DNA from 2 places in the Rhizobium sp. 10PS4 genome. Region 2 is predicted to be linked to the other one. Evidence: predicted binding sites of a transcription regulator. Region 2 holds the regulator's gene; the other holds the start of a gene.

Region 1 (15,131 bases), on a different contig from region 2:
CGCCAATCGCCCTTCGATTCCATCCTGACCGAACAGGACAGCGGCCGCTTCGTTCCGGAGATCGGCCCGCGCGATCACGCCTGGGCCGCAAGCGTGCTGGCGCCGAGCGTCTTTTCCGCCCGAGAACAGCAGTGCCTTGCCTCCGGCATCTATTTCGAGGCGCGTGGAGAATCGGTGAAGGGACAGGCGGCCGTCGCCCAGGTCATCCTCAACCGCGTCCGCAACCCTTCCTATCCGAAGACCATCTGCGGCGTCGTCTATCAGAACGAGGATTGGCGCAACCGCTGCCAGTTTTCCTTCGCCTGCGACAGCATCAAGGACAGGGTGAACTCGGAATATCACTGGCGAGTCGCCCGCGACGTAGCGATGGCTGTGACATCAGGCAAGATCTGGCTGCCGCAGGTGGGTTCGGCGACGCATTACCATGCCGTCTATGTCAGACCAAAATGGGCAAGGACCATGGAAAAGGTCGGCCGCATCGGTCTTCACGTCTTCTATCGCACCTATGGCGGCGGCTGGAGCTGAGATAAATCGCTGGGGCAAGCCGATTTCCGGCCCGCAAAAGCGGATTCTTTCCGTCGAATTTGCGCGATCGACCCGGAGTCGATTTATCTCTTTGATTTGATGGAATTATTTTCTCGCTGGACAGAAGCTGTCTACGCCTTGACTATGCTAATCCCTAAAACTATGTTGCGCGCGACTTCAGAACGGGCCGGAAGGGTCTCAACCTTCGCGTCCGGGGTCCGAATGACCGGGGTAGCGGGAGTGCGGGCGACGGACAGGTGAGGAGAGATCCATGGCGGATGACCGCGAGGAAAGTCTTGAAAAGCGCCGTGCGCAATTGGGAGCGAAACTCGCGACCAAGCGTGTCGAGACGGGACAGGACGAGGCTAGGGAAGCCCGCGCCGAGGTAAGCCGCAAAGGTTATGCCCAGGCGATGAAGCTTTCCAGCGAGTTCATTTCCGCAATCGTCGTCGGTGCTCTCCTTGGCTATCTCCTCGACCGTTTTGTTGGCACGGCGCCTTGGGGTTTGATTGTTCTTCTGCTTCTCGGATTTTGTGCCGGCGTTCTGAACGTGCTGCGTTCTGCGGGGGTGGTGGCCCATCCCCTGGACGACAAGGACGACAAGAAATAAGGACCGGTTCCGGTCCAGTGCAATGACCCCGCGTCCTGCGGGCCAAAGAGAGAGAACAAGCGGTGTCTAACGATCCGACTCATCAGTTCCTGATCCAGAAGATTGTGCCGATCGAAATCGGCGGAGTTGATTTTTCGTTTACCAATGCATCGCTCTTCATGGCCGTTTCAGCTGCTGCTGCCGCAGGCTTCCTCTATTTCTCGACCTCGAACCGCGCCATCGTGCCGGGCCGTTCGCAGTCGGTCGCCGAAATGTCCTATGAGTTCATCGCCAACATGCTGAAGGAAGGCGCCGGCAAGCAGGGAATGAAGTTCTTCCCGCTGGTCTTTTCGCTCTTCATGTTCGTCCTGACGGCCAACCTGCTTGGCATGTTCCCGTATTTCTTCACGGTGACGAGCCAGATCATCGTCACCTTCGCGCTCGCGATTCTGGTTATCGGTACGGTTCTCGTCTACGGTTTCTATAAGCACGGCTTCCACTTCCTGAATGTCTTCGTGCCTTCGGGCGTGCCGGGCATTCTGCTGCCGCTGGTCGTCACGATCGAAATCATCTCCTTCCTGTCGCGACCGATTTCGCTCTCGGTTCGTCTTTTCGCCAACATGCTCGCCGGTCACATCACGCTCAAAGTGTTCGCAGGCTTCGTCGCCTCGCTCGGAACCATGGGTGCTCTGGGTATCGGCGGCGCCGTTCTTCCCCTCATCATGACCGTCGCCCTGACCGGTCTCGAGTTCCTCGTCGCCTTCCTTCAGGCTTACGTCTTTGCGGTGCTGACTTGCATGTACCTCAACGATGCAATCCATCCGGGCGGGCACTAAGGATAACGACATCGACGTCAAAGGGCGTCAGTCATTCGCCGCAACAACCATTTCAAAGGAGTTCAACATGGAAGCGGAAGCAGCAAAGTACATCGGTGCAGGCCTGGCTTGCTTTGGTATGGCCGGTACGGCTCTCGGCCTCGGCAATATTTTCGGCAGCTACCTCTCCGGCGCACTGCGCAATCCGTCTGCCGCTGACAGCCAGTTCGGCCGTCTGGTATTCGGCTTCGCCGTTACGGAAGCTCTGGGCATCTTCTCGCTGCTCGTCGCTCTCCTCCTCCTCTTCGCCGTCTGATATCGGCGAATAGATGGATCACGGCCTGCGACCGCAAGCCGTGATCCTTTGCATTTGCAGTCCACCTGGAGGTGAGCATGTTTTTTGTGACCCCGGCTTACGCTGAGGAAGCACCGGCGGCAGCGACGGGTACGGATGCGCATGCCGCTCCGGCCGCAGGCGAGGTCCATACCGAGACTGGTGTTGCCGAAGGCGAACACGCCCGCGGCCCTTTCCCGCCTTTCGATTCAACGACCTACGCGTCCCAGCTGCTTTGGCTGGTGATCACGTTCGGCGTCTTCTATTTGCTCATGCAAAAGGTCATCGCGCCGCGCATCGGGGCCATCCTCGATCAGCGTCACACGCGCATTTCCCAGGATCTGGAAGAGGCCGGCCGCCTGAAGGCCGAAGCCGACGCCGCCGTCCAGACCTATGAAGGTGAACTGGCCGCCGCCCGCGCCAAATCCAACGCGATCGGCTCCGCCGCACGCGATGCCGCCAAGGCCAAGGCCGAAGAGGAACGCCGCGCTGTCGAGGCGAGCCTTTCGGAAAAGATCAAGGCTGCCGAGCTCCGTATCGGCGAGATCAAGGCCAAGGCCTTCGCCGACGTCGGCACCATTGCCGAGGAAACGGCGGCTGCCGTGGTCGATCAGCTGATCGGCGGCACCGTCGCCAAGGCCGATGTCGCCGCCGCCGTCGCGGCTGCCAAGAAGGAGGCTTGATCGATGGAATTTGCCTTTGACGCGACTTTCTTCGCCTTTGTCGGCCTCGTCCTGTTCCTGGCGCTGGTCGTCTACCTGAAGGTTCCGGGCATGATGGCACGGTCGCTCGACGACCGCGCCGACCAGATCCGCAACGAGTTGGCTGAAGCCAAGCGTCTGCGCGAGGAGGCCCAACACCTGCTCGCCGAATACCAGCGCAAGCGCAAGGAAGCAGAAGCCGAAGCGGCCCACATCGTTGCCGCCGCCGAGCGCGAAGCCGAAATGCTGACCGCTGAAGCGAAGAAGAAGACGGAAGAATTCGTCGCCAACCGCACGGCGCTGTCCGAGCAGAAGATCAAGCAGGCCGAGGTTGAGGCGATGAAGGCGGTGCGTTCCGCTGCCGTCGATCTCGCAATCGCGGCCGCTGAAACCGTGCTTGCCAAGCGGGCCGACACCAAAATCCAGTCCGAGCTCTTCGGCAATGCCGTCGGCCAGGTCAAGACGCGGCTGAACTGAGCAGCTTCGAAAAAGTTTGAGAGAAAAGGCCGGGCATGTCCCGGCCTTTTCTTTTGGCAGTCTTTTTGCCCGGCTTTTCTTTTGAATGACTTATTCGGAAAGCAGCTCGTCCATCTCGGGACCGTCCTCGGTCTTGCGCAACGGCCTGAAGCTCATCCGGTGCAGCGAACAGGGGCCGTGCCTTTCGATGCCGGCGCGGTGTTGCGCCGTGCCGTAGCCCACATGCGCGGCAAAACCGTAATCCGGAAACACATGATGTGCCCGCGCCATCATCCGGTCGCGCGTCACCTTGGCGACGATCGAGGCTGCGGCGATCGAGACCGAGCGGGCATCGCCCTTGACCACCGCCTGTCCGGGGCAGTCGAGACCGGGCGGCACGTCGAGCCCGTCGGTCAGCACGTAGCTGGCCGGAATGGCGAGGCTGCAGATGGCCCGGCGCATGGCGTCGAGGCTTGCCTTGCGGATATCCGTCTCGTCGATGCGCGTCGAACTGGAGGAGGCGATGGAGACGGTCGCAGTCGCCAGAATCTGCACGAACAGTTCCTCGCGCCGTTGCGCCGAAAGCTGCTTGGAATCGTTCAGCCCCTCAGGGATGCGCTTCGGATCGAGAATGACGGCGGCCGCCACGACGGGTCCCGCCAGCGGGCCGCGGCCAGCCTCGTCGGCACCGGCGACCGGCCAGTGGCCGGCCTTGCGGGCTTTGAGTTCCAGTCGGAAATCCGGCACGAGTGGAGCCGTGTCGAAAAGCAGGGGAGAATCGGGTGGCGTGCGAGGTTTCATGCGGCTGAACCTCGCACGCCAACCCGATTTCCCGCAAGTCCCCGGATCAGGGCGGCGGCCGGGGACCGGTCCGGCGGATGGTGGCGGTCAGGGCCATCCGCGGGAATTGCGCTCGGTGCTCGAAAACAGGGCGGTTTTGTCGAGATGCCGAAACGCAAGCTTAAAAATCAAAGAAGCGACAATTGCACGCCGCTGCCATCAGGCGGTACGAACAGGTCATCGCGCAGCGGCACACTACGTCGCGTCAGCTCGAAACGTCTGGCGGCCATTTCAAAGCGCCGGGCGATCTGCCAGGCATAGGGACCGGCGCCCTTCATGCGCTTGCCGAATTCGGCATCGTAATCCTTGCCGCCGCGCATCGAGCGTACCAGCGACATCACATGCCGGTAGCGATCGGGATAATGCTGCAGCAGCCAGTCTCGAAACAGCGGGCTGACCTCGAGCGGCAGTCTGAGGATGACATAACTCGCCTCGGCAGCGCCCGCAGCCTTTGCCGATTCGAGGATGCGCTCCAGCTCGTGGTCGTTCAGCGCCGGGATGAGCGGGGCGGCCATGACTGCCGTCTGGATGCCTGCTTCGGCAAGGGTGCGGATCGTCTCCAGCCGCCGCGGCGGTGTGGCGGCACGCGGCTCCATCGTCCGGGCAAGCTTGCGATCCAGCGTGGTCACCGAGATGCCGACGCGCACCAGGTTCTTAGCTGCCATCTCCTGCAGAATGTCGAGATCACGCAGGATCATCGCCGACTTGGTGACGATCGATACCGGATGGTTCGCCTTGTTCAACACCTCCAGAATGCCGCGCATGATGCGCCATTCCTTCTCGATCGGCTGATAGGGATCGGTATTGGTGCCGATTGCGATCACCCGCACCTTGTAGCCCGGCTTGGCGAGCTCCCGCTCCAGCAGTTTTACCGCATCGGGCTTGGCAAAGAGCTTCGTCTCGAAATCGAGCCCTGCGGAAAGCCCCATATAGGCGTGTGTCGGCCGGGCGAAACAATAGATGCATCCGTGCTCGCAGCCGCGATAGGGATTGATCGAGCGGTCGAAGGAAAGATCCGGCGATTCGTTGCGGGTGATGGCCGTGCGCGGCTTCTCGACCTGCACTTCCGTCTTGAATGGCGGCAGCTCTTCCCAGGTCTGCCAGCCATCGTCGACGGTCTCCCGCTGCAATGGCTCGAACCGACCTGTCGGGTTCAGTCCCGCCCCACGTCCACGCCGCCGGTCGACCTCGACTCTCAGGCCGGAGGACACGATCATCGCATCGGCAATATCTGCCGTATTGGCAGGCGCGAATGCGGCCTGCCCTGCCAGGGACTGCTCTCTCATCGGATTCTCCCGCGGCGGAAAGCCATCGCCTTCGCCCGTTTTGCTGATTAAATTCCTATCCGCAAAATGAGAACAATGCAAGAACAAAATGAGGAAAACGGCGCTGGCAAAAATTTGTGCGGCGCATTATAAATAGTCAATGTTGACGGTTGTTCTCGAATGTCAGGATCAGGAATCTGAACTGGCACAGACTTTATCGGTACTGGTGGCAGGCGCGGTGGAGGGGCTGGTGAGCGATGTGGTCGTGCTCGATCACGGCTCGCGCGACGGCACCTCGCGGGTGGCCGACGCCGCCGGCTGCCGCTTCCATTCGCAATGGGATATCAAGGACATCGTCCGCGCAGCGCGCGGCGAATGGCTGCTCTTCGTCGAGCCGGGCGCCAGACCCCAGGCCGGCTGGATCGATGAGATCGCCGAATATGTCGCGCTGAACAAGCTGCCGGCGCGCTTCACCGCGTCGCGCGGCTACCGGCGCCCGTTTTTCCAGCGTGTCGGCCGAGCCGTGCCGCCGCTGGAACTGGGCTTTCTCCTGCCGAAGAAGCAGGCACTCGCCATTGCCAAAAGCGGCATGCGGCTGACCGAATTCGTCAAGGGGCAGAAGCCGCGCAAGCTCGCGAGCGAACTGATTCCGTCCTGGGTCGCCCGCGCTGCGCGATAGGGCCGCAACCCTCTCGATGAGCAAAAGATGGCGCCCAATAGGATTTCGCGCTATAATTCAAACATGGCGCCGTCGAAGCGCCTCGCTTCGCAACGGAATGGCCATGGAATGCCGGTGAACGGCAGAACAGGTCAGCGACAATCTCCTCTTCTGCCGGGTTCCCGGCGAAAGGAGGTGCGTCATGGCGCGCGGTAGGATCTACGGCGTACGCGGTATGATCTACGGCCTCATGGCCGTCATATTGCCGACATTGGTGATCGCGCATCCGCATTCGGCAGCATCGCAGATGATGCGCAGTTGCGCAGGCCGACCCGAAATCGTCAATTTCCTGGACAAGAATTTCGCCGAAAAGCTCACGGCAGTCGGACTGATCAACCAGAACGCCGTTCTTGAGGTCTATGCCGCCGAAAGCGGCACCTGGACACTCATCGTCACGGATGTTCACGGCATAAGCTGCGTCCTGCTGTCGGGTGACAGCTGGGACACGATGCCCGTCCTGCCAGGCCTTGCGACATAGCGCAGGCACATCGGTCTATTTGGTCGCGCCGCGTTTCAGGTGCTCGTCCAGACGCGGCATGATCTCGACGAAATTGCACGGCACGCTGCGATAGTCGAGCTGTCCTTTCAAAATGCCGTCCCAGGCATCCCGGCAGGCGCCGGGCGAACCCGGCAGCACGAAGATGAAGGTGGCGTTGGCAACACCTGCCGTGGCGCGCGACTGGATCGTCGCCGTGCCGATCTTCTCGTAGGAGATCCGGTGGAAGATGGCGGAAAAGCCGTCCATCCGCTTTTCGAACAAAGGTTCCAGCGCTTCGGGCGTCACATCGCGACCGGTAAAGCCGGTGCCGCCCGTGGTGATGACGACGTCTATGTCTTCTCTCTCAGTCCAGGCCTTCACCCGTGCGGCAATCTTTTGGCGATCATCGGGCACGATCCCCCGGTCGACCAGCCTGTGACCTGCCTCGGTGATCCGCGCCGCCAGCGTGTCGCCTGACTTGTCCGTCTCCGGCGTGCGGGTATCCGAGATCGTGAGAACCGCAATGCCGACCGCGATGAAGGGCCGCTTTTCGTCCAGACCTGCCATCATGCGCCTCCCGAACCCGTTTCCGTCGCCTGGAAATACCAGCCAGGGCGCTCGTCGTGAAGAGCTGCCGCCGCATCTTCGGCAACAGTCATGCTCGCAAAGATGCCGAAACAGGTGGCGCCGGAACCGGACATGCGGGTCAAAAGGGCGCCGTGAGCTTGCAGCATCGCCGAGATCTCCGAAATCTCGGGCACGAGTTCGCGCGCCGGCGGCTCCAGGTCGTTGCGGGCAGCAGCAATCGCCGCGAGCCAGTCGGCAGTCTGAGGCGGGCTCGGTGCCAGGCTCAGGGCCGGATTGTTCTTTGTCGCCAGCCGGCGGAAAACCTCAGGCGTCGAGACGCCCTTCAGCGGATTGGCGAGCACCATGGCAAAGGCCGGCAGATCAGGCACAGCTTCGATCTTTTCGCCGATGCCGCGGGCAATCAGCGGCCGGCTCTCCAGGCACATCGGCACGTCGGCGCCGAGCTTCAGCGCCAGCGCGGCAAGCGTCTCCGCCGATAATGTCGTGCCCCAGAGCCGCATCAGCCCGCGCAGCGTCGCGGCGGCATCGGCCGAGCCGCCGCCGATGCCGGAGGCAACCGGCAGGTTCTTTTCGAGATGAATGCGGACGGGAAAGGCGAGGGGACCGATCGCCTCGCGCAGGAGGTCGCGGGCCTTCAGCACCAGGTTGGTGCCGCTGTCGCCGGCAAGTATCTCGCCGAAACGGCCCGACAGGGTGAATGCATCGGCCGGCGACCGCATGAAGTCCAGCCGGTCGCCATGATCTGCGAAGGTCACCAGCATATCGAGCAGATGATAGCCGTCCGGCCGCTGGCCCGTCACATGCAGGGCCAGGTTGATTTTCGCGCGCGCCTCCTCGGAAACGCTAGTGCATGATGCCGAAAAGTGTGAGCGGTTTTCGGACGACATCATGCTCTATTTCTTTGACCTGTATCCGGCCAAGTCCTTTCAGGCATGCCTCCTGCCCGTCAGGATTTTTTGTCGACCGGCGGCGGGATGACGGGCGCCGGATCCGGCTGCTTCTTGTCGGCTGCCTTGGCATCGTCGCTGACGGGAGGCAGGCCGTTGGCGACCTTGTCCTTGATCTTCGGGATCTCGGCAGCTTCGGGCTCGGAGGCGAGCGCCCGGTTCCACTGGTAGACGGCCTCGAGCTTACGCCCGACGCGCCAGTAGGCATCGCCGAGATGGTCGTTGATCGTTGCGTCGCCGGCCTTGATCTGTGCCGCCCGCTCCAACTCGTCGACGGCATCTTCGAAGCGGTTGAGGCGGAAATAGGCCCAGCCAAGCGAATCGATGATGTAGCCGTCGTCAGGGCGAAGATCGACGGCCTTCTTGATCATGCCGAGACCTTCGTCGAGGTTCCGGTTCATGTCGATCCAGGAATAGCCGAGATAGTTCAACACCTGCGGCTGGTCGGGATTGAGCTCCAGCGCCTTGCGGAAGTTCGGTTCCGCCTGGTCCCACTTCTTCAGCCGCTCATAGGCAATGCCGCGCTGGAAGAAGACGCTCCAGTTGGCCCGGCCGGGGATGGGGCCGATGACTTCGACGGCCTTGTCATAATTGGCGGCCATCGCCTGGTAGTCCTTGGCGTCGGAGAGCACGCTGCCATAGGCCAGGTAACTGCGGATGTCCTTCGGATCGGAGGCGATCAGCGCCTGCAGGTGCTTGCGGGCCTCGTCGACCTTACCGCCTTGGGCAAGGGCCAGGCCGAGCTGCAGCTCGGAGATACGCCGCATCGGCGAATTCTCCGGCACTTTCTTGTAGAGCGTGATGGCGCGGTCCATCTGGTTCTGCTTCTCGGCAATGCCGCCGAGTAGCACCAGCGTATCGGCGCTGTTCGGGTCGAGGGCCTTGGCCGTCTGCAGGTAAAGCGAGACGATGTCCTCGGCGCCGTCGCGGTTTAGCGCGCCGCCGACCGAGAAGAGCACGCCGGCGGCACCTTCTTCGGCCGTCTTGACCTGCTGCTCCTGCTTCTCGTTCTTTTCGATACTGTCGCGCAGCGCGTTCAGCGGCGCATAGTTCGGCAATAGGTTGTCGCCGACGGAAACGGCGTCGAGCGCCTTCTGTTTATTGCCTTGTGTTGCTTCGAGGCGTGCAAGCGCCATCACGGCGCGCATGAAGGTGTCGGGCGCCGTTGCGCCTCCCTCCTTGTCGAGCACGGCATCGTTCAGATGCTTTCGGGCGGATTTCACGTCGCCGATGGCGATGGCGATCGCGCCGGCATTGTAATTCTGGAAGATGCGGAACCAGTCCGGCCCCTTCATCTTCTCGACCATCGTGAGCGCTTCCTTGCCGCGGCCGGCGCCGACGCGGGCCCATGCGAGCAGCAGGTCGTTCATCATCCGGTCGAGATCGTTTGGCCCCTTATATTTCAGGATGGCCTCGGCGGACTTGTAGTCGTCGCGGCGCACGGCATCCATGCCGCGCACGATCGTGGTGATACGCTCGACGGAAGGATCGCCCTTCAGGTCATTGGCATATTTGACGCCGTCCTTGATATCGCCATTGAGGAGCAGCGAGATCATCAGCCGCTGGCGAATCTCTGGATTGCCGGGCTCGATCTGCAGCGCCTTCTTGTAGAGTTCGATCGCCGTTTCATAGTCATGATCGACATCGGCGGTGCGCGCGGCGAGAAAGGCGCCGGAGAAAGTGGTGACGCTGTCCGCATCGAAGTGAACGGCCGTGCCGGAATCGTCTGTCTTGGCCGCATCCTCGGCGTTCGCGCCGCCGACACCGCTGAGCGAAAGGACAGCGGCCAGCGCTGCGCTCGTAAGAAGACGGATGGCAATTCTCTGCCGCATTAGGAAACCTTTCTTCGACAGCGTCCCGACAAATGCCGCCGGCCGCAAAACCAGTTGCGATCACTGATTCATAACAGGATGGCTTTTTTGAAGCGGCGCTGCAAGAAAATCAGCCTGCGATCAAGGACGTTTGATCAATTGACGCGCTCGATGCAGAAGTCGATCACTTCCATCAGGGCGGATTTCCAGACCGTATCGGGAAGGGGCGCAAGCGCATCGCGCGCGATCGTGCCGTAATGGATCGCGCGGCCGATCGTGTCGCCGAGCGTGCCGTATTTGGTGATCAGTCCCAGCGCTTTTTCGAGATTGGCGTCGGTGCTGTTGCCGGCCTCGATTGCATCGCGCCAGAAGGCGCGCTCATCCTCAGTGCCGCGGCGATAGGCGAGAATGACCGGCAGGGTGATCTTGCCCTCGCGGAAATCGTCGCCGACATTCTTGCCAAGATCGGCGGCCTTGCCGCCGTAGTCGAGCGCGTCGTCGACCAGCTGGAAGGCGAGCCCGAGATTCATGCCGTAGGATTTCAGCGCATTGCGGCCGGACCGGCCGGCCTCGGCGACGATCGGCCCGACTTCGGCGGCGGCGGCAAAGAGAGCGGCCGTCTTGGCGCGGATGACCGAGAGATAATCGTCCTCCGTCGTCTCCATGTTCTTGGCGACGGAAAGCTGCAGCACCTCGCCTTCGGCGATCACGCAGGCGGCGGCAGACAAGACGTCCAGCGCATCGAGCGAGCCGACATCGACCATCATGCGGAAGGCCTGGCCGAGCAGGAAATCGCCGACCAGCACGCTTGCCTGGTTGCCCCAGATCATTCGCGCCGTCGATTTGCCGCGGCGTAGATCGCTTTCGTCGACGACGTCGTCATGCAGCAGCGTTGCCGTATGCATGAACTCTACCGATGTGGCGAGCTTGACGTGGTTTTCACCCCTGTAGTCAAACAGCGAGGCGGAAGCCAGCGTCAGCATCGGCCGCAGCCGCTTGCCGCCGGACGAGATCAGATGGTTCGCCACTTCGGGGATCATCTGCACGTCGGAGCCGGCCTTGGAGAGAATGAGCTGGTTTACTCGCTCCATATCCGCCCTGGTGAGATCGACCAGCGGCTTTATGGATGCCAGTTTGTTTTTGCTTTCTTCAAGCGGTATGACCACGCCCAACGACCCGGACTCCTATTCATTCATTGCACCTGACAATAGAAAGGGGCGATGGACGCGGCAAGGGGTGAATTGTCGCGCTGAGCGAAATTGGAAGGAAAACGACGGCAATGCATGAGCTTATCCGCGCCAACGACCCCGTTCTTCTCTCCTATGCCGAGAGTTTGATGAAGGATGCCGGGATTCACTGCTTCATCGCCGATCAGGGCATGAGCGTGCTGGAGGGCTCGCTCGGCATGCTGTCGCGCCGCCTGCTTGTGGATGAGGAGATGGCCGATCAGGCGCGCCGCATCCTCACCGATGCCGGTCTCGGCGGCGAGCTGCGCGAGCGGAAGTGAGCTCCGATGACCGCCACTGACACTGTCGATGCCTTTCATCGCGGCGGCTTCCATGTGGTGCAGCCGAAGGGCAGGGGTCATCGCTCCGGCATGGATGCGATGCTGCTTGCGGCTCTGGTCGCCGACGATCGTCCGGTCAGGGTTGCCGATCTCGGCGCCGGCGCGGGCGCTGCCGGCCTTGCCGTCGCCTCGCGCCTTGCCGATGCAGAAGTGGTGCTGTTCGAACGCTCGGCCGAGATGGCCGATTATGCCCGCCGCAGCATCCTCTTGCCCGACAATGCCCATATCGCGGGCCGCGTCAGCGTCATCGAGGCCGATGTGACGCTGACCGCCAAGGCACGCAACGATGCGGGGCTCACCGATGAGAGTTTCCACCACGTCATCATGAACCCGCCCTTCAACGACGCCGGCGACCGGCGCACGCCGGATGCGCTGAAGGCCGAAGCCCATGCGATGACCGACGGCCTGTTCGAAAGCTGGATCCGCACCGCCGGCGCCATCATGATCCCAGGCGGGCAATTGTCGCTGATCGCCAGGGCCCAGTCGATCGCCGAGATCATCACTGCCTGCGGCCGGCGCTTCGGCGGCATCGAGATCACCGCCATCCATCCGCGTCCGGGCGAAAATGCCGTGCGGATCCTGGTGACAGCGATCAAGGGATCGCGGGCGCGGCTGTCGCTGCGGGCGGCCCTCATCATGCACGAAGAGGGGAGCCACAAGTTCTCCCCTCTCGTCGATGATTTCAACAATGGCCGGGCGGCCTATGCCAGGCTTTAGGCTGGCTTCACACTTTTCCTGAAAGTGCTTCAGCCGGTGACGAAGTCGAGGAGCAGCTTGACGTTCAGTCCGGCGATCACGACCGCGATCAGATAGGCAACCCCACTCAGCCAGCGCGGCGCCACGAGTTCGCCCATCTTGGCCTTGTTGGCGGTAAACATGACAAGCGGGAAGACGGCGAAGGACAGCTGCAGGCTGAGCACCACCTGGGTCAGGATCAACAGCTCCGCCGTGCCCTGGTCGCCATACCAGATGGTGACGATCGCTGCCGGCACGATGGCGATGGCCCGGGTGATCAGCCGGCGCACCCATGGCTTCAGCCGGATCTTGAGGAAGCCTTCCATGACGATTTGGCCGGCAAGCGTTGCCGTTACCGTCGAGTTGAGACCGCAGCACAGAAGCGCGATGCCGAACAGCGTCGGCGCGATGGCGAGACCGAGCAGCGGCGACAGCAGCGAATAGGCATCGCCGAGTTCGACGACGTCGGTCCTGCCATGCGCATTGAAGGCGGCGGCCGCCAGGATCAGGATCGAGGCATTGATCAGCAGCGCGAAACAGAGCGCGACCGTCGAGTCGATCGTCGCAAAGGTCAGCGCCTCCCTCTTTTCGGGAACCGTATGGCCGTAGGCCCGCGTCTGCACGATGCCAGAGTGGAGGTAGAGATTGTGCGGCATGACGGTCGCGCCGAGAATGCCGAGCGCCAGGTAGAGCATCTCGGGATTGGTGACAATCTCGGTCGTCGGGAAGAAGCCGGTGAGAACCGCGCCCCATTGCGGGTCGGCCAGCAGGATCTGCACGCCGAAGCAGACCGCGATGACGCCGAGCAGCGCGATGATGAAGGCTTCCACCCAGCGGAAGCCGAGCTTCTGCAAAAAGAGGATCACGAAGACGTCGAGCGCGGTGATCAGCACGCCGAGTTCGAGCGGGATGCCCATCAACAGGTTGAGGCCGATCGCCGTGCCGATCACCTCGGCGATATCGGTGGCGATGATGGCGATTTCCGCAAAGGCCCAGAGCGGCAGCGAGACATATTTCGGAAAGGCGTCGCGGCAGGCCTGCGCGAGGTCGCGGCCGGAGGCGATCGCGAGGCGCGCGCAGAGCGATTGCAGCACGATCGCCATCAGGTTGGAAAGCAGCGCGACCGTGAGCAGCGCATAGCCGAATTTCGAGCCGCCGGCGAGCGATGTCGCCCAGTTGCCGGGGTCCATGTAGCCGACGGCGACCATGTAGCCCGGCCCGGCGAAGGCCGCCGCCCTTCGCCACATCGAGCTGTGACGCCCGGTTCCGACGGTGCGGTAGACATCCGACAGCGACGCTTCTCCGCGTTCGTGCCGCCAGCCGCTCTTTGTATTCGGATTGAGCACGTCCATGCGATTTCCACCTGTTTTATCGTGCACGCACTATGACGAGTTAGAATGATAATGCAAGTCATTCGCAACAACAAATTCAAACCCGATGTTTTCAGGCCCAATGTTTTCAAGAACGCAGCCATTGCGTTTGCCGTTCCAGCGCATACATGGGTGACGATCGTGCGACCCGAAGCGAAGGATGGGAAATGGCCGGACTCTTGAGAAAACTGATGCCGAAACGGTTCCGCAAGGACGGCATCACCATTCCGGTCGTTCGCCTGCAGGGGGCGATCATCAGTGGCGGGGGCCAGTTCCGGCCGATCCTCAACCTCGCCAATGTCTCTCCGGTTCTGGAAAAAGCCTTCGCCATGAAGGACGCACCGGCAGTCGCCATCTCCATCAATTCGCCGGGCGGCTCGCCCGTGCAGTCGCGCCTGATCTTCACCCGCATTCGCGAGCTCGCCCGCGAGAAGCAGAAGAAGGTTCTGGTCTTCGTCGAGGATGTCGCCGCCTCGGGCGGTTACATGATCGCGCTCGCCGGCGACGAGATCATCGCCGACGCCACCTCTATCGTCGGCTCGATCGGCGTCGTCTCCGGCGGTTTCGGCTTTCCCGAGCTCTTGAAGAAGATCGGCGTCGAACGCCGGGTCTATACGGCGGGCGAAAACAAGGTGATCCTCGATCCTTTTCAGCCGGAAAAGGAAAAGGACATCGAGTACCTGAAGAGCCTGCAGCTCGAAATCCACCAGGTCTTCATATCCATGGTGCGCGAGCGGCGCGCCGGCAAGCTGAGGGACGATGCGGCGGTGTTTTCCGGCCTGTTCTGGAGTGGCACGCGTGGCCTCGAACTCGGCCTGATCGACGGCCTCGGCGACATGCGCCAGGAACTGAAGCGGCGCTACGGTCAGAAGACCAAGCTGGAGCTCGTCACCGCCGGCCGTGGTCTGTTCGGCCGCAGGATCCCCGGTGTATCGCCGGTCTCGCTCGAAGGTGCTGCATCCGGTCTCGCCACGGGGCTTGTCGAAGCGGCGGAAGAGAGAGCATTGTGGAGCCGGTTCGGGCTTTGAGAGGAGCAAGAGAGGGGCATGGCACAGCTTATTACGATCCTGGTCCTGGTTTTCTCAGCCTGGTGGCTCTACCGCCGCTTTGTCTCCGATGCCCGCAAGCTCGCCGAAAAGTCGCGCCGCGCTGAAAAGGAGCGCCAGACCGGCGCGATCGGCACGCTGGTCAAGGACCCGGAGACGGGGGAATACCGGCTGAAGCGCGAGGGAGAATAAGAGGCCTCGTAACTCATCTGCCTCTCATCCGGCTGCCGCTCCGCAGTGCGCAGCGTAGGGCGGGCTTGGAACCCCCCTCTGTCCTGCCGGACATCTCCCCCACTAGGGGGAGATCGGCATGGGGAAATGTCTCGGCTTTCAGGACTGCTCCGCG
Region 2 (15,131 bases):
GATTGCCGCTGGCATTGAGCTTCTTCAGAACGTTCTTCATATCCCAGGGGGCGAGGAACTGGCCTTTCTTGACATTGACGACGCGGCCGGTCTTGGCGGCGGCGATGAGAAGGTCGGTCTGGCGGCAGAGGAAGGCCGGGATCTGAAGGACATCGACCACCCTTGCCACCTCCGCGCATTGCTCGGCAGTATGAACGTCGGTCAGGACGGGAAAGCCGAATTCCTTCTTGAGGTCGGCAAAGACTTCCATGCCCTTTTCGATCCCGATACCGCGTTCGGCCGAGAGCGAGGTGCGGTTCGCCTTGTCGAAGGAGCTCTTGTAGACGAGGCCGATGCCTAGCTTTCCGCAAAGCTCTTTCAGCGTGCCGGCAACCATGAAGGCGTGGTCGCGGCTCTCCATCTGGCAGGGACCGGCAATCAGCGATAGACGGCCGGTATTGGAAAAGGTGACCTGGCCTTGGCCTTCGCCGATCCTGACTTCGGAATTCGTATCAGTGCTCATCGTGTTTCCTCGAAGGCGAAGAGCGTGCCCTGCCCGGGCGCGGGCTTCACCAGAATGCGATTGTTCTTGCGCGTGTATGTCACCCCGTTAGCAGCCAAATGCGCTTCTGTCACGGCAAGATCGGCGACAGCAAAGAGGATTGCCCGGCCGCGCAGGCCGCGATCTGCGGATGAGACGGCGACGTCGAAATATGCCTCCAGCCCTTCCGGCGTCATCAGGCTGATTTTCGCATTCGATGCCGCAATATCGACGCCGAAACCGGTTTTCTCGACTGCCGATTGCGCCACGGCAAGGCTGACGAAGGCAGCGAAGGCGGCCGGCTCTGGCGTGCAAAGCGCGATCTCAACTATGCCGGTGACGCCATTGGCATGCGTCTCCAGCGCCGCGCGGTCGGCCGGTAGCGGATTGACGCGCTCGACGGTGAAAAACAGGAGATCAGGCGCGCGCAGGTCGCCGGCGAAAGCCAGCTTAAAGCCGGCAATCGTCTCGGAACCGTCCGGCATCGTCATCGGCCGGGTGAACTGCAGCATCTCGCCAGCGCTCGATCCGTTGCCGACGAAATCCTGATGATCGATGCCGGCATCCTTGCTGCCGAAAGCCAGCCCCGAGAGCCCCTCCTCGCCACAGCGGAAACGGAAGGCCTGGTTGCGGGCAGTGAAGACATTACCTTGGCGCGCAGATGCGTTGCTCTCCTCGACGTTCGCAATCCCGAGCGGCTCCAGATAGGTCTTGTCGGCAAAAAAGACGCAGGCATTCTCCGTTCCGAAGGGATGGCACGCATCGGCGGCAACGGTGAAGCCGAGCTTGCCGAGCCTCTCGCGCGCCAGATCGATGTTGACGACCGGCAGCACGACATGATCCAGCGGGTGCGGTTTGGCGGAATGCGCGTTCATGATATCCCTCCTGGAAACGGCAAGAGATGTGCGATGGCGCGTCCCTCAATGCAAGACTTCTGTGCCAATCCGGCGAATGAAAATAAAAATCTCAACGAGTTGGCGCCAAGTTTTACGGAAATTTAGCTACTTGCGGAACACATATGGAACATATAGTGTCTGTTCTGGATTTGTTTCAATCACGAGGTCACAACGTCGATGCTCACGCGCAAACAACAGGAGCTTCTCCTTTTCATTCATGAGCGCATGAAGGAATCCGGCGTTCCGCCATCTTTCGACGAAATGAAGGATGCCCTGGACCTCGCCTCCAAGTCCGGGATTCATCGCTTGATTACTGCGCTTGAGGAGCGAGGCTTCATTCGCCGCCTACCGAACCGCGCCCGCGCGATCGAGGTCATCAAGCTTCCGGAGGCCTACAGCCCCAGCATTCAGCCCCGGCGCGGCTTTTCGCCGAGCGTCATCGAGGGTAGCCTTGGCAAACTGCAGCCGGTCGCCACTCCTGCTCCCGCAAAACCCGTCGCCGACAACGGCAACTCGGTCTCGGTGCCGGTCATGGGCCGAATCGCTGCCGGTGTGCCGATCTCGGCGATCCAGAACAACACCCATGACATCGTCGTTCCGGCCGACATGCTCGGTTCCGGTGAACATTATGCGCTGGAGGTCAAGGGCGATTCGATGATCGACGCCGGCATCTTCGATGGCGACACCGTGATCATCCGCAACGGCAGCACCGCAAGTCCCGGCGACATCGTCGTTGCTCTGGTCGACGACGAAGAAGCGACACTCAAGCGCTTCCGCCGCAAGGGCGCCTCGATCGCGCTGGAAGCGGCCAACCCGGCTTACGAGACCCGGATTTTCGGGCCGGACCGCGTCAAGGTTCAGGGCAAGCTCGTCGGTCTCATTCGCCGCTATCACTGACATTGGCCAGGCCGGATTCGGTAAAACTGTTGCTGCGCCAGTCATAGGCGCGATGGCGCATCCATGGCCGCGACAATGAATCGAAGGCGGTTGCCACCTCCGGGCCGGCGTCCGTGAAGCGCAACTCGACGGATCCGGTCCTGCGCAGCGTCTCGCCGGTGAAGAGCGTTGCACCTGAGCGGCAGTTGTTGAAGCGAAGGCGCACGGACGTCACGACGATATCGGCCGCGTCGCATGCCGGGCCGAGATAGGCGGCATTGTCGATGACGGTTACCACCTGACCATTGCCAAGCCTTGATGTGCACCAGGCCTTCTTGACGCAGGAAAAGCGGTTTGCGTCACCGGCCGCTGCGGCCGTCCGCATCGCGGTCCTTGCTTCGTTCTGCTGATCGCGGGAAAGCCTGACGCGGCGGTCTTCTCCCTCAGGCGGGATAGCAGGACCATTCAGCATCTTCGGCGGATTATGCCCCGGCAGGACCAGCGCTCTCTGCCACTGGTCGAAGATGAAGTCCGGCGGTCTTTCACGGTTGGAAGCCATTGCCGCCGCCGCGACGACCGCGACGAGACTGCCATCCTCCGAAATCACCAGATCCGGCGGACGGGGACCCGGCAGAAGCAGCAGGATGAGCGTTGCGACCGCGATAATCGATGTGCCGACATGGCGCAACCGGGTGCGGAGCAGCGTCAGCAGCAGAAAGCCTGCCACGGCGACGGCGAAATACCAGGCGGGCAAGCGGCCCACGTCGATATTGCCACCCCAGCCGGACACCGTCTTTGCAACCGCGATCACCAAATCGAGGCCGAATCCGACGATCTTCCAAGCCCAAACATCCAGACCGAAAGGCATGAGCAGCATCGCCAGCAGACCTGCCGGCATGATGATGAAGGAGATGATCGGCATTGTCGCGAGGTTTGCCGGCAGGCCGTAGGCGGTCAGGCGATGAAAATGCTCGATCGAAAACAGCGCGGTTGAAAAACCGCCGATCAGCGAGGTCAGGAAGACGCCGCCGAAGAAACCGGCAACCGTAACGAACGGCCTGATGATCGGCAGCTTCAGGAAGGCGTTTTCTCGGACGCGCCGGTCCTTCCACAGCTGATAGCCCGAGACCAGCGCCAATGTCGCGGCAAAGGACATCTGGAAGCTCGGTCCCAAGACCTCGGACGGCGAAATGGCAATGATGACGAGAGCGGAGAGCGCGACATTGCGCAGGCTGATCGACGGCCGGTCGAAGAAGACCGCAATCAACATGATGGCCATCATGATGAAGGCGCGTTCGGCAGAGACCGCAAAGCCGGAGATCAGGAAATAGGCGGTGACGGCGATGAGCGCGCCGGCGGCAGCGATCTTCTTCGTCGGGTAGGCCTCAGCGATGCCGGGGAAGAGGCTGAGCAGCATCCGGAAGCCGACGAAGAAGATGCCGGCCGACAGCGCCATGTTGAGACCGGAGATGGCGATGATATGAGCCAGACCGGACTGGCGCAGCGCCTCCGTCGTCGCATCCGAAATGGCGCGCCGCTCGTCCGTCACCAGAGCAGCGGCAAAAGCACCGGTGTCGCCGGGCAGGATCGACCTTATGCGGTCGCCGATGCCGCTGCGCAGCCGGTAGAGACCTTCGAGCAGCGCTTCCGCTGTCGATCTTGCAGCCTGGGGACCTGCCTGCGCATCGACCTTCGTCGGTGCACCGTAGAAGAAACCGTTGGCGCCGATGCCGTCGAAATAGGCACTGAAGGAGAAGTCGTTGAGCTCGGGAAGCGCTGGGCCCGCCGGCGGCGTCAGCCGCGCCCTGCCGGTGATGATATCGCCGATCTCGAAGGCCGCGTCCGCGCCGCGGGCGATCGCGGTGATACGTTCCGGCGGCCGCTTCACCTGTGGCGCCTCGGTGCCGGTGACGGCAAGAATGTAGCGCCACCGCCCGCGACCGTCGCCTTCGCGCCGCTCGACGCGGCCGGTCACCGTCGTCGTCACGGCGGAATCGAGGATCACGGTGGAAGCCCGCCGGCTCTCGAACTGCGCCGTGACCATGCCGCAGGCCACGAGCGAAAGCGCCAGCAGCGTTGCCCGCACCGCGGCCCGGCTGCGGCTGGCAATGAGAACCGCCAAGGTCAGCGCCAACAGGCAGAGCAGCGATGCAATGAGAGGAAAATCCGATGCCGCGAGAAACCAAACGGCTGACCCGGCGCCGAGGAAGACCGGCGAGAACAGCAGCAGGCGGCCATGGTCCGCCTCCTCGCCCAGCATGCGCATGCCGGCACGCAGCAATTGCGAGGTTGCGGCCGGCAGCCGGTGGCGCAATGGTGTCGCCGACTGCGTCCGTGTCGGTCGCGTCACCACGACAGGTGGTGAAAAACTGGAGGAGTCGGCAAGGCCTTCGCCTGCTTCCGGCCGCAATTCGACTGTCGTCAACTCCTGCATGAACCGCCCAAGCCCGGCTGCGAAGGCGGCCAGAATGCAACCTCAAATCAAATCCGGCAAGAATAATCGATTGAAATATGAGGGAAAATCGCGAGCGCCAAAAGACCAGTCGAATCATCGGCTTCCGATATGCGTGCGGCTCATCGCTGCAGTGCCTAAAAGGTGATACCGCAATGCACAAAATGCCATCACGGTAACTTGGCATTAGCTTCGCGATCATATAGCTATCGGTGAGGACGCTTAACCCCTATGGCGCTTTTATGGCGCCACCGCCATTTCGGAGGATCAGCATGACGGATCAAAGCGCTACAATAAAAATCGGTGACAAGTCTGTCGACCTTGCTGTCAAAAGCGGCACGATCGGCCCGAGCGTCATCGATATCGGTGCCCTCTACAAGAACACGGCTTCCTTCACCTACGATCCGGGTTTTACCTCGACCGCATCCTGTGAATCGAAAATCACCTACATCGACGGCGACGAAGGTGTCCTGCTGCATCGCGGCTATCCGATCGAGCAGCTCGCCGAGCACGGCGACTTCCTCGAAGTCTGCTACCTCCTGCTTTACGGCGAACTGCCGACCACCGTGCAGAAGAAGGATTTCGATTACCGCGTCACGCACCACACCATGGTGCACGAGCAGATGAGCCGCTTCTTCACTGGCTTCCGCCGCGATGCGCATCCGATGGCCGTTATGTGCGGCTGCGTCGGCGCGCTGTCGGCCTTCTATCACGACTCCACCGACATCACCGATCCGCACCAGCGCATGGTCGCCAGCCTGCGCATGATCGCCAAGATGCCGACGCTTGCCGCCATGGCCTACAAATACCATATCGGCCAGCCCTTCGTTTATCCGAAGAACGACCTCGACTATGCCTCGAACTTCCTGCGCATGTGCTTTGCCGTGCCTTGCGAGGAATATGTAGTCAATCCGGTGCTTGCCCGCGCCATGGACCGCATCTTCATCCTGCATGCCGATCATGAACAGAACGCCTCGACCTCGACCGTCCGTCTCGCCGGTTCGTCGGGCGCCAACCCGTTCGCCTGCATCGCCGCCGGCATTGCCTGCCTCTGGGGCCCCGCTCACGGCGGCGCCAATGAAGCAGCGCTCAACATGCTGAACGAAATCGGCACGGTCGACCGCATTCCGGAATACGTCGCCCGCGCCAAGGACAAGAACGATCCGTTCCGCCTGATGGGCTTCGGTCACCGCGTCTACAAGAACTATGATCCGCGCGCCAAGATCATGCAGAAGACGACGCATGAGGTGCTCGGCGAACTCGGCATCAAGGACGATCCGTTGCTCGAAGTGGCGATGGAGCTGGAGCGCATCGCGCTTACCGACGAATATTTCATCGAGAAGAAGCTCTATCCGAACATCGACTTCTATTCCGGCATCACGCTGAAGGCGCTGGGCTTCCCCACGACCATGTTCACCGTGCTCTTCGCGCTCGCCCGCACCGTCGGCTGGATCGCGCAGTGGAACGAGATGATCGAGGATCCGGAACAGCGCATCGGCCGTCCGCGCCAGCTCTATGTCGGCGAACCGAAGCGCGATTACATCCCGGTTTCGAAGCGCTGATCGCTTTAAAAGAACCCAAAAGAAAACCCGGTCAGAAACGACCGGGTTTTTTCTTTTTCAAGACGTCGAGAAGGATCTCGGCGGCGTGCTCGCCGGGCGGCGTTTCGGTCTGCATGCGTTGCCAGACGAGATCGTAACCCTCGGTCATCGCCTTCAGTTCGAACGTGTCGGCCGACAGCCGCTCCATCCAGCGCGCCAGGCTGGCGCCGCGGACGATCTCGTTCAGATATTCCGGCACGATGGCATAATCGGCGATGATATTGGGCAATGCGCCCGTCCACACCTTGATGCGCGGGGCGAGCAGGCGGATGATCCAATCCGTCTTGTAGACGGACACCGTCGGCACGCCCGCAAGGGCGAGTTCGAGGATCACCGTGCCGGAGGCTGCCATCGCCGCATCCGCTTCGGCAAAGGCCTTCCATTTCTGCGCCGGCCCGACCGCCACCTCCGGCGGCGTGGCCCAGCCGGCGGCGAGCCCCTTCACCAGCGCTTCGTTGTGCGGCACGGTCGGCAGCAGGAATCGCATCGGGCCGTTGCGGGCGACGAGTTCCTTTGCCGCGTCCTCGAAGAACGGCAGGAGCTTGGCGATTTCGGAGGATCTTGACCCCGGAAGCATCAGGATTGTCTTGCCCGCCTGCCCGACAGGTGCGCGCCCGACGCGCAGCCGCCGCGCTTCGAGCAGCGCCGGATCGGCGATCAGGCGATGGCCGACATAGGTGGTCTCGGGCCCGCCGAGTTCGCGCATTGTTGCCGGCTCGAAGGGCAGGACGGCGAGCACATGATCGACATAGGCGAGCATGCGCACAGCGCGATATTCCTTCCAGGCCCAGACGCTCGGACAGACGTAATTGACAACAGGCAGATCGGGCAGCGCGGTGCGGACACGCTTGGCGACGCGATGGGTGAAATCCGGGCTGTCGATGATGAGAAGAATATCAGGCCTTGCGGCGATGATCGCAGCCGTCGTCTGGCGGATCAGGGTATAGAGCTTCGGCAGCCGGCTCAGCACCTGGGTGATGCCCATGATCGACAGCTCGGAGAAATCGAACAGGGATTTCAAGCCTTCGGCCTGGAGCCCCTCGCCGCCGACGCCGACGAGTTCCACCGGTCCGCTATGGATCTGCTTCAGGGCGGCGATAAGATCGGCACCAAGCAGATCACCTGACACCTCGCCGGCAATAACGGCGATCTTCAGCGGCGCCCCGTTCATTCGAGCCCCCATGCCGGCAGGCCGCGATCGATGCCGCAGACGAAAAGCCCGGCCTCATCGGCGGCTTTGATGACGGCGGCGCGATCGAGCACCAGCGAGCGGCCGGCCTCGACGGCGACGCCGGCAAGGCCGGCTTTCCTCGCGTTCAGGACCGTGGAAACGCCGATCGCCGGCAAGTCGGCGCGAATATCCTGCTGCGGCTTGCAGAGCTTGACCAGCGCGCCGCGGCGGCGTGGCGAGATGCGTCCGGCGGCTCGGAGACTCGCGACACGCTCCAGCATCTCGTCCGTGCCCTCAAGACCCTCCAGCGCGACGATACGCCCGCCGATGGCGACGGCGCCCTGCCCGACATCGAGCCGGCCGAGCATTTCGGCGGCTTCCGCCGCGCGGTTGATATCGCGCCGGTCTTCTTCGCCCGGTATCGCCGTGCCGAGCGGGCCGACGGCGGCAAGAAGGTCGGGGGCGATCTCATGGGCACCGACGACACGCCGGCCGTTTCCCTCGATAAGCCGGATCACCATCTGCAGCACCGTATCGTCGCCGCCGGACAGCAAGGTGCGGATCGCGGCCGGCATCTTCATGAGAGTGCGCAGCGTCGGCCGCACCTCGCGCCATTCCGGCCGGCGCCGCACGCTGCCGGACATAACGACACGGCCGATGCCGTAGCGGTTCAAGAGGCCCTCGAGAGCTGCAAAATCGCCGATGCCGATGACGGCATGGTCATACCCTTCCCAACGCCGATCGCTTTCGTCTTTCAGCGCGACGATGACGGGATTTTCGCCCGCCGCGCGCGCAGCTTCGGCGACATAGGAAGGCAGAAAGCCGCCGCCGGCGATGATCGCCAGCCGGCCCGCAGCGATGTCGCCGGAAAAAGTCACGGACTAGCCCTTCTGCCCCCGGGTCGGCGAGGACAAGGCGCGGTCGCTGTCGGCGGCGATGAAATCGAGGATGTGGACCGCCTGCTCGCAATCGGCATATTCTTCGCGGATGGCGGCGGCGTTTTCGCGGACGGAGCCTGTTCCTTCGAAGATCGACTTGTAGGCGCGGCGCACCCTGTGAATGACGGCGCGGTCGACGCCGGCGCGCGTCATGCCGACGACGTTGAGGCCGCTCAGCAGCCCGGGATTGCCGTTCAGCATGCCGTAGGGAATGACGTCGTAGCTCACTGCCGAGAGCCCGCCGACGAAGGCCTGGCGACCGACGCGGGTGAACTGGTGAACGGCCGAGCCGCCGCCCAGGATGACGCGATCTTCGATGACGACATGGCCGGCGAGCATGACGTTGTTCGACATGATCACGTGATTGCCGACCCTGCAGTCATGCGCGACATGGGAATTGGCAAGGAAGAGATTGTTGTCGCCGATGATCGTCTGGCCGCCGAAATCGGCCGTGCCGGTGTTCATGGTCACGCCTTCGCGGATCGTGCAGTTGGCGCCGACCGTCAGCGTCGTCTCCTCGCCGCCGTGATGCACGCTTTGCGGATCGCCGCCGACTACCGCCATCGGGAAGATACGCGTGCCCTTGCCGATCACGGTGCGGCCGGTGACGACCGCATGCGACAAAAGCTCGACATTCGCATGCAGGACGACGTGCGGCCCGACATGGCAGAAGGGACCGATCCTGACGCCCTCACCGATGGTCGCGCCGTCTTCGACGACAGCCATCGGATGAATGCGGGCGCTTTCGGCGATAGTGCTCATGCCTGATCCTTACGAACGATCATCGCGCCGATATCGGCTTCGGCGACAAGCGCGCCGTCAACCTTGGCATCGCAATGGAATTTCCAGATATTGCCGCGCTGCTTGTGCTTCCTGACATGGAATTCAACACGATCGCCGGGGACGACGGGCTTGCGGAAGCGCGCATTCTCGATGGTCATGAAATAGACGAGGTTGCCTGGCTGGCCATCCTTCTTGGCACAGATCGCACCCGCGGTCTGTGCCATGCCCTCGATCAAGAGAACGCCGGGCATGATCGGAGATTCCGGAAAATGACCGGTGAAATGCGGTTCGTTCACCGTGACGTTCTTGATGCCGATCGCCGTGTTGTCGCCGTCGATCTCGATGATCTTGTCGACCATCAGAAACGGGTAGCGATGCGGCAGCAGTTTCATGATCTCGATGATGTCAGCCGAAGAAAGCGTTGTCGTGGCTTCCTCAGTCATTTTGCTCGCCTCCAGGTTTCTTCCCGCGCAACTTCGTCTTGGACATCTGTTGCGCGACATCTCTCAGATAGTCATTCAGCGGGCGCGCAGGTGTGCCACCATATTGTCCGCCGGCGGCAAGATCGGTCATGATACCGCTTTTGGCGGCGATCTGCACGCCGTCGCCGATCGTCACATGCCCCTTGATGCCGACCTGGCCGCCGATCTGCACGCCATTGCCGATCTTCGCGCTGCCGGCGATGCCGACCTGCGCGACGATGGCGCAATGGCGGCCGATCTGAACGTTGTGGCCGATCTGTACCTGGTTGTCGATCTTGGTGCCTTCGCCGATCACCGTATCGTCCATGGCGCCTCGGTCGATCGTGGTGTTGGCGCCGATCTCGACATTATCCTGGATGATCACCCGGCCGATCTGGACGATCTTGATCATGCCGCGCGGACCCGGCGCATAACCGAAACCATCCTGGCCGATGCGGGCGCCGTTGTGGATGATGACGCCATTGCCGAGCAGCGCGCAGAGGATGCTCGCGCCGGCCGCAATCGAACAATCCCGGCCAATCTTGACATTCGGGCCGATGATGCTGTGCGCGCCGATGCGCGTCCCTTCGCCGATCTCGGCATGCGCCCCGATAACGGCCATCGGCTCGACGATCACGCCCTTTTCAAGCTTGGCGCTCGGATCGATCACCGCGCTTGGCGCGATCTCGCTATCACCGGAAAAGACGACCGGGCGCAATGCCGCGGGATAGAACAGGCCGCCCGCCATCGCGAAAGCCGCATGCGAATTGGACGACAGGATGACCGGGATGTGTGGGGGTACAAGATCGGCGAGCGCCTTGTCGCAGATCACCGCCGAGGCTTGGCATGTCGCCAGCTCATCGCGGCTGCGGCGCGACAGGATATAACAGACATCGCCTGCCCGTGCCCGGCTGATGGGGGCAACGGACCTGACGATAACATTGGCATAGTCGGAATTGACAAGTTCCGCCCCAAGAAACTCCGCCAGCTCAGCGAGCTTCAGACCTTCATGGGGCAGAAAGAAAACGTTTTGCTCCATCGGCAATGCTCCAGAACGGAATTGAGTCTTACAGTTCCGGACTGCCGATATCAGAATTGGTTGTTGATGCCAAACTTGAAGTTCTGCGTCTTGTCGAAGTCTTCCTTGAGGACCGGGATCGCGTAATCCAGACGCAATGCACCGAAGGGAGACTGCCAGACGACGCCGACACCGACGGAAGCGCGCAGCGAAGCGCTGGTGCCCTCGGCCTGGTCGGACCCGAGAAGCTCGACATCATTGCCAAACAGCGTGCCGGCATCGGCAAAGACTGCGCCGCGCAGATTGAAGTCACGCGGGAAGCCCGGCATTGGGAAGGTCGCTTCAGCAGACGCCGTGAAATAGGTCGTGCCACCGAGCGGGTCATCGTGGTCCCCGGTGATGCGCGGGCCGATACCCTTGTTCTCGAAACCGCGAATATCGCCGTTGGTCAGCGTGAACTGGTCGAAGACGTTCAGATCGTCGCCCAAGGGAACGACATAGCCAGCCGAAGCGGAGAGCGAGCCGATGATATCGGCATCGTCGGCGAGCAAGTGGTAATAACGGGCCTTACCGTAGATCTTGTAGAACTGCGAGTCGCCGCCGAGGCCGGCAATTTCATGCGTCGCCGTCGCATAAATGCCTTCGCGCGGCAGGACCGTATCGTCGAGCGTGTTGTAGGTCAGCGTCTGCGAGACGGAAGACTTCGTCCACGGGCTCTCGTCGACCAGATTGGCGTAGGTGGCCGAAAGATCACCGGTATCGCCGTCATACTTCATCTGCTTGTAGTTATAACGGAAGGTCGTCGCGAGATCTTCGGTGATCGGCGCCGTGACGCGCAGAACGACGCTGGTTTCCTCGTAGTCGTAGTCGTCGTTGCTCGACGTTTCGCTGCGGTTGACATCGAAGCCTGCCGCCAGACGGTAGCCGAGGAAATAGGGTTCGGTAAAGCTGACGCCGTAGGCGCGCGAGCCTTCCTGGCCGCCACCGGCCGAGATGCGGATGTACTGACCACGGCCGAGGAAGTTCTTTTCCTCGATCGAGGCTTCGAGCAGCAGACCGTCGCCGCCGGCGGCATAACCCGCTCCGACACCGAACGAACCGGTCGACTGATCCTGCACGTCGACGATCACTACGACGCGGTCCGGCGAACTGCCCGGCTGGGTAGAGATATTGACGGAGGAGAAGTAACCGAGCGCTTCGAGGCGACGCTTGGCCTTGGTGATCATCTGCTGGTTGAAGGCGTCGCCTTCGCTCATGTCGAATTCGCGGCGGATGACGTAGTCGCGCGTGCGGCTGTTGCCGCGGATCTCGATGCGCTCGACATAGGCGCGCTCGCCCTGGTCGACCAGATATTCGACACCGATCGTGTTGTTGTTGAGGTCGCGGTTACCGCGCGGCGTGACACGCGCAAAAGGATAACCGGCAGACGCCACCTGATCGGAGATCGCCTCGATCGACTTCTGCACTTCCTTGGCGTTGTAGACCTGGCCTTCGCGGGTGCGCACCAGCGGCTGCAGCTGCTCTGAGCCGACGCCTTCGACGGTCGACTGGACGGTCACCGGTCCGAAGTCGTAGCGCTGGCCTTCCTCGATGTTGAAGGTGAGCGTGTATTTGTTGGTCGCGTCGTCGAAGGTGGCATCGGAAGAGACGATGCGCATGTCGGCATAGCCGCGATTGTAATAGAACTGGCGCAGCGCTTCTTCGTCGGCGTGGAGCTTGTCTTCGTTGTAGACGTCCTTGCGGGTCAGGAACGACAGGAAGTTCGAACGCTTGGTGGCGATGACGGCAGCCAGGCGGCCGGCGCTGTAGGCATTGTTGCCGACGAAGTTGATCGAATCGATCTTGGTGCGGTCACCCTCGTTGATGACGAAGGCAAGGTTGACGCGGCCTTCGCCGAGCGGCACCACCTGCGTCGTGACTTCGACCTCGCTGCGGCCGGTGGCAGCATAAGCTTCCTTGATCGACTGGATGTCGGCCTGGATCTGGGTGTCGCTATAGGGGCCTGCAGCGTGGGTCTGGACGATCGTCGCGAGCTTGTCGTCCTTGATCTTGCGGTTGCCGTTGAAGACGACCTGATTGACCAGCTGGGCTTCCTGAACATTGACGACCAGCGTGCTGCCGGAGACCGAGATCTTGACGTCGGAGAAATAACCCGTCCCGTAGAGCTGCTTGACCGAGGCATCGATATCGCTGTTCGAAAAACTCTTTCCAGGAGCGATGGTGAGGTTTGACCGGACGGCTTCCGCGCCGACACGGCTTGCGCCGCGCACATCGATGCGCTGGATGACCGCGGCCTCAGCGGCCGTAGCGGAAACGAACGTCACAGCACCTGCGCCCGAAGCAACAACACCAGCAGACAGCGCAACCGCCGATACTGCGTTCAAAAACTTTGAACCAGCCTTCATTTCACCTATTACCTTTGTTTCCCTCGTCCCCGGCCCCAGGAAAACCCGATTCCGGTCACGTGTGTCGTTTTACCCGCTTTTGACATACAAGCAAGGCAGGTCGTTAATTTCTGTTTACTTCATTTACAAGCGTGACCCATTCGCCACTACAGCCTTGAAACATCGTAAATAAATAGTAATTAGCCTCGCCTTGCTCGTTTACCCTCTCAACGAGCCAATGTCGTTCCAGGTCGTGAAAACCATCAATGTCAGTATCATCGCCAGGCCGATGCGAAATGCAATTTCCTGGGCCGAAGAGCCGAGCGGTTTCCCCCTCACCGCTTCCACCGCATAGAACATCAGGTGGCCGCCATCAAGTACCGGAACCGGCATCAGGTTAAGCAATCCTATCGAAACAGAAAGCACCGCCGCCAGCTGCAACACTGCGCCTATTCCAAGCGACGCCATCTGGCCCGAAGCTTGCGCCACGCGGATCGGCCCGCCCAATTGATCGGCGCGCATCGTTCCGCTGAAGATGTTGCCGATATATTTGAAGGTGCCGGTGACAATGTCGCGGGTCTCGATCACAGCCTCGCGCAGCGACTGCAGCGGCGTATAGGTCTTCAGGCGGAAGTTCCCGGCCTCCCGGCTGGTGACGATGCCGATCTGGCCGAGCTCGACCTTGTTGCCGAACTGGTCGGTCTGGTCTACGCGCTGCGGCACCATCGGCACATCGAGTTTCTGGCCGGCGCGCTCGATCGTCACGACGATCTTCTGGCTCGGGCGGATGCCGACATAGCGGCGCACGTCGTCGAAGGTCTCGACCTTGCCGCCGTCGATGGCGACCAGCAGATCGCCTGGAAGGATGCCGGCGGCAGCGGCTGCGCCGTCGGGCTTGACCTCGGCAACGACAGGATCGGCGATCGTGCGGCCATAGACCGAGAAAAGAATGGTGAAGATGGCGATTGCCAGCAGAAAATTGGCGATTGGGCCAGCCGCGACTGTTGCAGCACGTTTCCACAGCTTGGCGCCGGCAAAGGAGCGCGCTCTGTCCTCCTCGGACATGGCGGCGATCTTGTCGGTGTCGGGCTTGCTCGAGGCATCTTCGTCGCCGAAGAACCGGACGTAGCCGCCAAGCGGGATCACCGAGATCTTCCAGCGCGTTCCGTGGCGGTCGGTGAATCCGAAGATCTCCGGACCGAAACCGACGGAAAAGGCAAGGATGCGAATGCCGCTCCAGCGCCCGACGAGGTAATGGCCCATCTCATGCACGAAGACGAGCAGTGACAGCACGAGGATGAAGGTAACGATGTTCCCCATCAGAAATGCGTATATGCCGCTCATCGTTTCCATGAGTCCTTTCCGTCAGACTGCCGTGTTGTCAGAGCCCGAACAATGCCGCGCCAAGCGACGTCATTCCGGTCCCCTTTATCAGGGAAAAAACCCCAGCAAGCAAGAACGCCGAAAAACAGGCGAAAATCAGTCCGTCGACACGGTCCATGACGCCGCCATGGCCCGGAATGAGACGGCTCGAATCCTTAACGCCGAATTTTCGCTTGATGAACGATTCGAAAAGATCGCCCGACTGGCTGCAAACCGAGAGAACGAACGCCACGCCGGCGGCGATGATTTCAGCGCCCGGAATGAGAAAATGGATGAGAACGACGCCGGCTGCGACCGCCGAAATGGCGCCGCCGATTGCACCCGACCAGGTCTTTCCGGGCGAGATCGAAGGGGCAAGCTTCGGTCCGCCAAGCGCCCTGCCGACGAAATAGGCAAGGATATCGGTTGCCCAGACGACCGCAAAGACGAAGAGCATGGCGTAAAGGCCAAGCCGGTCATCGCCTCTGATAGCGGCAAGCGCCAGGCCGGTGGCGCCCGCATAAAACAGGCCCACTGGCAACCAGCGGCTCGTGCCCTGCAGGATGATCAGGGCGATGCCGACGGCGGTGACGCCGGCCAGCATGCCGGCGGCGAATTCGAAATTGCCGACAAGCACCAGGAAGGCAATCGCCGCCTCGCCGATCCAGC

What was found. The regulator LexA, encoded in region 2, represses DNA repair genes until DNA is damaged. The targets are predictions, from matches to a motif close to TGTTCNNNNTGTGTTCNG.
Region 1: a site for LexA is predicted at 5,615-5,632, ahead of RWJ89_RS20195 (PA0069 family radical SAM protein). Genes of this name have one in related genera too.

Annotation. Positions count from the first base shown of each region.
Region 1 covers NZ_JAWDIW010000010.1:175,657-190,787, forward strand. Annotated here, with positions in the region: gene RWJ89_RS20160 (cell wall hydrolase) at 1-525, shown strand, start outside; gene RWJ89_RS20165 (AtpZ/AtpI family protein) at 797-1,135, shown strand; gene RWJ89_RS20170 (F0F1 ATP synthase subunit A) at 1,198-1,950, shown strand; gene RWJ89_RS20175 (F0F1 ATP synthase subunit C) at 2,018-2,245, shown strand; gene RWJ89_RS20180 (F0F1 ATP synthase subunit B) at 2,323-2,946, shown strand; gene RWJ89_RS20185 (F0F1 ATP synthase subunit B) at 2,950-3,441, shown strand; gene RWJ89_RS20190 (ribonuclease HII) at 3,532-4,221, opposite strand; gene RWJ89_RS20195 (PA0069 family radical SAM protein) at 4,389-5,546, opposite strand; gene RWJ89_RS20200 (glycosyltransferase family 2 protein) at 5,686-6,204, shown strand; gene RWJ89_RS20205 (hypothetical protein) at 6,386-6,721, shown strand; gene moaB (molybdenum cofactor biosynthesis protein B) at 6,737-7,288, opposite strand; gene RWJ89_RS20215 (4-(cytidine 5'-diphospho)-2-C-methyl-D-erythritol kinase) at 7,288-8,199, opposite strand; gene RWJ89_RS20220 (tetratricopeptide repeat protein) at 8,256-10,088, opposite strand; gene RWJ89_RS20225 (polyprenyl synthetase family protein) at 10,223-11,239, opposite strand; gene RWJ89_RS20230 (putative signal transducing protein) at 11,347-11,574, shown strand; gene RWJ89_RS20235 (tRNA1(Val) (adenine(37)-N6)-methyltransferase) at 11,581-12,351, shown strand; gene RWJ89_RS20240 (Nramp family divalent metal transporter) at 12,381-13,721, opposite strand; gene RWJ89_RS20245 (S49 family peptidase) at 13,907-14,767, shown strand; gene RWJ89_RS20250 (membrane protein) at 14,786-14,977, shown strand.
Region 2 covers NZ_JAWDIW010000004.1:202,236-217,366, forward strand. Annotated here, with positions in the region: gene kdsA (3-deoxy-8-phosphooctulonate synthase) at 1-502, opposite strand, end outside; gene RWJ89_RS09050 (VOC family protein) at 499-1,395, opposite strand; gene lexA (transcriptional repressor LexA) at 1,594-2,313, shown strand; gene RWJ89_RS09060 (ComEC/Rec2 family competence protein) at 2,294-4,726, opposite strand; gene gltA (citrate synthase) at 5,017-6,306, shown strand; gene lpxB (lipid-A-disaccharide synthase) at 6,338-7,516, opposite strand; gene RWJ89_RS09075 (LpxI family protein) at 7,513-8,394, opposite strand; gene lpxA (acyl-ACP--UDP-N-acetylglucosamine O-acyltransferase) at 8,398-9,216, opposite strand; gene fabZ (3-hydroxyacyl-ACP dehydratase FabZ) at 9,213-9,680, opposite strand; gene lpxD (UDP-3-O-(3-hydroxymyristoyl)glucosamine N-acyltransferase) at 9,673-10,737, opposite strand; gene bamA (outer membrane protein assembly factor BamA) at 10,788-13,121, opposite strand; gene rseP (RIP metalloprotease RseP) at 13,320-14,453, opposite strand; gene RWJ89_RS09105 (phosphatidate cytidylyltransferase) at 14,482-15,131, opposite strand, start outside.